One region of the Methylobacterium sp. CM6247 genome, then DNA from elsewhere that is predicted to be linked to it. Evidence: predicted binding sites of a transcription regulator. Region 1 holds the regulator's gene; each other region holds the start of a gene.

Region 1 (2,199 bases):
CATCATCCGCGATGCTTTCGACGGTGTTCGGCGCTTCAGTGAGTTCCAGAATGGTCTCGGCATCGCCAAAGGTATGCTGGCGACCCGCCTTCGCGACCTGACCGAACGGGGAATTCTGGAGACGGCGCCCGCCTCGGACGGGACCGCCTACCGGGAATACGTCCTGACCGAGAAGGGGCGCGGCCTGTTCCTCGTCATCGTCGCGCTTCGACAATGGGGGGAGGCTCATCTCTATGGGCCGACCGATCGCCGGTCTCGCTTGGTCGATCGTGAAGTCGGGGCTCCGGTCGCTCAACTCACCTTGCGATCCGCCGATGACCGTCGTCTCGGTTGGTATGACACGCGGGTGCTGAAGCCCGACGTCACCTGACAAGGTGACGTAGCGACATCGAAAGCGGATAAACCGCATAGTGGAGCGGTCCTTTCCGCCCATGATCAATGTCCGCTCTCAGCGGATGGCGGCGGCCGCAGGGTCCGTCGACGTTGGGCCGAAAGTAGACCCGGCAGCGGGCACCAAACGTCGGATCTCCTCCCCCAGGGCTGACGGATTCAGACATCTGCCCGATGGCAGCTCCCTCTATCCAGGAGGATTCGACAGGCGCGATCGTTCCCCCTCCCCTGGAAGGGAAGAAGGGCTCATGCTGCCAGCCAGATGGGTGAATGCCTGCCCCCTCCGGGGGCGAGCACATGCCGGAACGGACAGACGTCCGAGATCGAACGCGATATCTCGTGGCGGCCGGAATGGCATCGGTTCGCGAGGATCGCCCGCGGGCAAGGCGACCCGCCATCGTCACGATGGGGACGCTCGTTCCGGACGGAGCGGCGCGAAGCCGGCCGTGGCCTCACTCGTCCGTGGAGAACATCTCGTCGAAGGAATAGCCGGAGCCGCGCACGGTGCGGATCGGGTCGCTCTGGCGCGGACGGTTGATCGCCTTGCGCAGGCGGCCCACATGGACGTCCACCGTGCGCTCGTCGATATAGACGTCGTGGCCCCAGACCCCGTCGAGCAGCTGCTCGCGCGAGAACACGCGGCCGGGGCTCTGCATCAGGAATTCGAGGAGCTTGAACTCGGTGGGCCCGAGATGGATCTCGCGGCCCTGCCGGCGGATGCGGTGGCTGACCCGGTCGAGTTCGATATTGCCGGCCACCAGCAGGTCAGACACATGGGTCGGCTTGGCCCGGCGCAGGAGCGCACGCACCCGCGCGAGCAGCTCGGGCACCGAGAACGGCTTGACGATGTAATCGTCGGCGCCGGTGCCGAGGCCGCGGATGCGGTCGCCCTCCTCGCCCCGCGCCGTCAGCATGATCACCGGCAGCCGCTCGGTCTCCCGCCGGGCGCGGATGCGGCGGCACAGCTCGATGCCGGACAGGCCGGGCATCATCCAATCGAGCAGGACGAGATCGGGAACCTGCTCCTGAAGGCGCAGATCGGCCTCGTCGCCCCGCGCGGCGGAATCGACGACGAAGCCCTCCGCTTCCAAGTTGTAGCGGAGGAGGAGAGTGAGGGCCTCCTCGTCCTCGACGATCAGGATGCGCGTGTTCATGCGGATGTTTTCGGGGTGATGGCGACCGTCCCGGATGGACGCGACGGCCGCGCCGAGCGTGTGCTGGAGCGGCCGGCAGGGGCAGCGATCAGGCGCTGGCGGGCATCGACACGGTGGCGTAGTTCGACGCGTCGTTCTTCGGGCGGTCCCGCTCGGCGAGCTCGTTCGTGCCGGTGACGAGATAATGGATCGTCTCGGCGATGTTGGTGGTGTGATCGCCGATCCGCTCGATGTTCTTGGCGCAGAACAGGAGATGCGTGCAGAACGAGATGTTGCGCGGATCTTCCATCATGTAGGTCAGCAGCTCGCGGAAGAGCGAGTTGTAGAGGGCGTCGATGGAATCGTCGCGCTCCCAGACGTCGAGGGCGGCCTTCACGTCCTGGCTGCCATAGGCGTCGAGGACGTCCTTCAGCTGCTCCTGCACCAGATCGCCCATATGCTGGACGCCGATGACGATCTTCTGCGGCTGGATCTGATCGGCGATGGCGACCACACGCTTGGCGACGTTCTTGGACAAGTCGCCGATCCGCTCAAGATCGTTCGAGACGCGGATCGCCGATACCGTCTCGCGCAGGTCGATGGACAGCGGCTGGCGCTTGGCGATGAGAAGGATCGCCCGCTCCTCGACCTCGTGCTGGATCGCGTCCAGACGCTT
Region 2 (2,199 bases), 2.3 Mb from region 1:
CTGTGCGCTAAGCCGTAGGCCCCTTCCATCCCTCATCGAAGCCTATATCTTTCGATGCATACCATCACCTGGACAGATGGATGCTCGACCAACTCACCCTCGATCAACTCCGGACTTTCGTCGCCGCGGTGGATACCGGCAGCTTCTCCGCAGCTGCACGCAAGCTCGGGCGGGCGCAGTCGCTGGTCAGCCAGTCTCTGGCAAACCTGGAGACGCAATCCGGCATCAAGCTCTTCGACCGCTCGAACCGTTATCCGGTCCTGACTGAGGCGGGCCGCGTGCTGCTCGCCCATGCACGCGCGACGGTAGCGGCCGCCGAGACGTTCAAGGCCCAGGCCCGGGACCTTGCCGGCGGCCTGGAGGCGGAAGTCAGCATCGTGCTGGACGTCCTGTTCCCGTTCCAAGTGCTCACGCAAGCCGTGGCCGCGTTCCAGCCGACCTTTCCCTCCACGCCCCTGCGCATCCAGGTCGAGACCCTGGGGGCGGTGATCGCGCCGGTCCTCGACGGGCGCTGCGCTTTCGCGGTCGCGGGTGCCACGCCCCTGCTGCCGCCCGAGCTTGCGCGCGAGCCGTTGCGCCAGATCGAACTGGTCATGGTCGCCTCGCCCGCCCATCCCCTCGCGCGCAGGACGGGGACGATCCCGACCGCTGACTTGGCCGAGCATGTCCAACTCGTCCTGACCGACCGCAGCGAGCTGACGAAGGGGCGCGAGTTCGGCGTGTTCTCGCCGAGGACCTGGCGGCTGGCCGATCTCGGAGCCAAGCATGCTTTCCTGCGCTCGGGGCTCGGATGGGGCGGGATGCCCCTGGAGGTCGTGGCGGATGACCTCGCCGTCGGACACCTCGTGCGGCTCGACATCGCCGCTTTGCCGAAGGGCGGCCTGTTCCTGCCGATGTGGGCCGTATACCCGATGGAACGGCCTCCGGGACCGGCCGGGCGCTGGCTCATTGCCCAATTGCGTTGCGCCGACACGGGCCAGTGACGCCAACCATGATGAGCGACGAACGCCTCCGCGCCGACAGAGTGGTCGAGGTCAGAATCAAAAAAAGGTGGTCGTTCCATCCGACAGGGCCGGACGGATTCGGACAACGTTGAGCAGCGCCTGCACTTGGCACGCTTCAAGGAGCGAGTTCGCGTCGTACGTTCGTGTCGATCACTTTAATCCAGCGCCATCGGTGCTTTTTGAATGCATGTCACAGGACTGTTGTGAGCGCGACCTACTGGCAGGATCGTTGATCCCCCGGGTCCTGAGGCCATCATGTCCGACGCCGTTGCTGCTCCGACCGGCCTGCCGCAGGGCGCCAAGGCGCCCGCCACGGGGCCAAAGCTCGACCACGGCATTCATCCGGGCGGCGTCATCGCCTTCCTGCTCGTCCTAGTCGCCGGACTGGGCTACGCGCTCTACAGCCTCGTGACCGACATGAACGCGGTGGGGCAGTCGCCTCTCGCCATCGGCGCCTTCGTGCTGCTCGGACTGGCTCTGCTCATCGCTCTGGCCTTCGAGTTCGTGAACGGGTTCCACGACACCGCCAATGCCGTGGCCACCGTGATCTATACCCACTCGATGCCGCCGCTCGTCGCGGTCATCTGGTCGGGCGCCTTCAACTTCCTCGGTGTGATGCTGTCTTCCGGCGCCGTGGCCTATGCCATCGTCACCCTGCTGCCGGTGGAACTGATCCTGCAGGTCGGGTCATCGGCCGGTTACGCCATGATCTTCGCGCTGCTCATCGCCGCGATCCTCTGGAACCTGGGCACCTGGGCTTTCGGCCTGCCGAACTCGTCGTCCCATGCCCTGATCGGATCGGTCATCGGCGTCGGCCTCGCCAACCAGCTTATGGCCCCCGAGGGACAGGCAACCTCGGGCGTCGACTGGGCGCAGGCCCTGGGCGTGTTCAAGGCGCTGCTGTTCAGCCCCGTCATCGGATTCGTCGCCGCCGCCCTGCTACTGCTGGCCCTCAAATTCACCGTGCGGCGCAAGGATCTCTACGAGGCCCCCAAGGGCGAAACCCCGCCGCCTTTGTGGATTCGCAGCCTTCTGATCCTGACCTGCACGCTCGTGTCGTTCTTCCATGGCGGCAATGACGGCCAGAAGGGCATGGGCCTGATCATGCTCATCCTCATCGGCGCCGCCCCCACCGCCTACGCCCTCAACCGCACGATGGCGGACGACACCACCCCGGCCTTCATCGAGACCTCCC
Region 3 (2,199 bases), 2.0 Mb from region 1:
ACGCCCCGCGCGACCCGAAGTACCGCTTCGCCGATTTCTACGCCGCCGTCCGCGCACGGGGCTTTATCCTCTATCCGGGCAAGCTCACGCAACTGGAGACGTTTCGCGTGGGCTGCATCGGCCACGTCGAATCCGCCGACATGGAGCGCGCGGTCGAGGCCGTGGCGGCGGTGTTCACCGAACTGAACATCACGACCGTCTGACCGCCCGTTCCTCGGCCTCCCGCGCGTTCCGCGGGTCACCCGGAAAGTCCAGCCATGTCCTACACCCCCCCGAGGAAACTCCAGGCCGCGATACTCGACTGGGCCGGGACCGTCGTCGATTTCGGCTCCTTCGCGCCGACCCAGATCTTCGTCGAGGCCTTCGCGGAATTCGGCGTCGCCGTCAGCCTGCCCGAGGCGCGCGGCCCGATGGGCATGGGCAAGTGGGACCATATCCGCACGCTCCTGAACCAGCCCGAGATCGCCGCGCGCTACGCGGCCGCCCACGGGCATCCGGCCACCGACACCGATGTCACCGCGATCTACGAGCGCTTCATGCCGTTGCAGATCGAGAAGATCGCCGAGCACTCGGCCGTGATCCCCGGCGCCCTCGACGCCATCGCCGACCTCAGGGCAGGGGGGCTCAAGATCGGCTCCTGCTCCGGTTACCCGGCGCGCGTCATGGAGCGCGTGGTCGCGCTCGCCGCCACCAACGGCTACGTCGCCGACCATGTGGTGGCCACGGACGAAGTTCCGAACGGGCGCCCCTTTCCGGCCCAGGCGCTGGCGAACGTCATCGCGCTCGGCATCGACGACGTCGCCGCCTGCGTGAAGGTGGACGACACGGTGCCGGGCATCCTCGAAGGCCGCAAAGCCGGCATGTGGACGGTGGCGCTCACCTGCTCGGGCAACGCGCTGGGGCTGACCTACGACGCGTTCCGGGCGCTGTCCGCCGATCGCCTCGCCTCCGAGCGGACGCGGATCGCCACCCTGTTCGCGGAATCCAAGCCCCACTTCCTCGTCGACACGATCGCCGACCTGCCGGGCGTCGTCGCCGATATCAACGGATTGCTGGCCGCCGGACGCATGCCACAGGCCTGCTAGAGCTGCACCCGACCACGTTGGGCCGGGGCAGCTCCAGCCCTCCATTTTTTGCCGCGCTCCTTTTCGCCGAACCGGCATCCGCTTCGGCGGAGAGCGCTCTAAGGGACACCGCGTCACGGCTGGAGACCGTTTCACGGGAGCAATCGAAAGGTTTCAACATCGACCCGCGGCCAAGCGCCGGGGGTCGATTTCGGCCGTCCGCAATCAACGTAAGTAATTCTGCGCCATGATCTTGAAATAGGCAGCATATGCAAAAAGCCTGGACTTGATTGCACGGGGTTTTGTCTTCTTCCTGTCATGCATCAGGATTTAAACGTCGGAACGACAAGACTCCGGAGCATTATCGATGAAGATCCTCGGCCTCCTCGCTCTGACCCTCGCCCTGACGTCGCCGACCCTGGCCATGGCCGCCGAGCGCACAAAGCTCACGATCTACACGGCCCTCGAGAACGATCAGCTCGTTCCCTTCAAAGCCGGGATCGAGCGGGCGGTGCCGGAGGTCGAGGTGGTCTGGGTGCGCGATTCGACGGGCGTCATCACCGCACGGTTCCTGGCCGAGAAGGATAATCCCCGCGCCGACATGGTGATGGGGCTGGCTGCCTCCAGCCTGCTGCTGTTCGAGAAGCAGGGCCTGCTCGCCACCTACGAGCCGACGGGCGCCGACGCGCTGAAGCCCGCCTTCCGCGATTCCATCGGCCCCTACAGCTGGACCGGAACCGACGCCTCCATCGGCGTGGTCTGTTTCAATACGGCGGAAGCCGAGAAGGACGGGGTGAAGACCCCCGTGCGCTGGGCCGATCTCCTGGTGCCCGCACTCAAGGGCAAGGTGGTGATGCCGCATCCCGCCTCCTCGGGCACCGGTTACCTGCTGGTCGCCGGCTGGCTCCAGGGCATGGGCGAGGAGGCCGGCTGGGCCTACATGGACAAGCTCCACGAGAACATCGCCGCCTACCTGCATTCCGGCTCGGCTCCCTGCGTCCAGGCGGCGCGCGGCGAGCGCACCGCCGGCCTGTCGCTGGACATGCGCGGCGCCTCGGAGAAGACGAAGGGGGCACCGCTGGCCGTCGTCGTCCCCGCCGACGGTACGGGCTGGGACGAAGAGGCCTACGCCATC

The links. The regulator PhoB, encoded in region 1, activates phosphate uptake and scavenging genes when phosphate is short. The targets are predictions, from matches to a motif close to TGTCATNNANCTGTCAT.
Region 2: ACYQOP_RS21425 (inorganic phosphate transporter) is a predicted target of PhoB. The motif match lies at 1,193-1,209, and genes of this name have one in related genera.
Region 3: ACYQOP_RS20135 (putative 2-aminoethylphosphonate ABC transporter substrate-binding protein) is a predicted target of PhoB. The motif match lies at 1,368-1,384, and genes of this name have one in related genera.

The regions. Positions count from the first base shown of each region.
Region 1 is NZ_JBTXKX010000003.1:2,043,454-2,045,652, reverse strand. Features, by position in the region: gene ACYQOP_RS10435 (winged helix-turn-helix transcriptional regulator) at 1-370, shown strand, start outside; gene phoB (phosphate regulon transcriptional regulator PhoB) at 843-1,544, opposite strand; gene phoU (phosphate signaling complex protein PhoU) at 1,633-2,199, opposite strand, start outside.
Region 2 is NZ_JBTXKX010000003.1:4,326,918-4,329,116, reverse strand. Features, by position in the region: gene ACYQOP_RS21430 (LysR family transcriptional regulator) at 81-983, shown strand; gene ACYQOP_RS21425 (inorganic phosphate transporter) at 1,260-2,199, shown strand, end outside.
Region 3 is NZ_JBTXKX010000003.1:4,062,786-4,064,984, reverse strand. Features, by position in the region: gene ACYQOP_RS20145 (2-aminoethylphosphonate--pyruvate transaminase) at 1-203, shown strand, start outside; gene phnX (phosphonoacetaldehyde hydrolase) at 258-1,085, shown strand; gene ACYQOP_RS20135 (putative 2-aminoethylphosphonate ABC transporter substrate-binding protein) at 1,432-2,199, shown strand, end outside.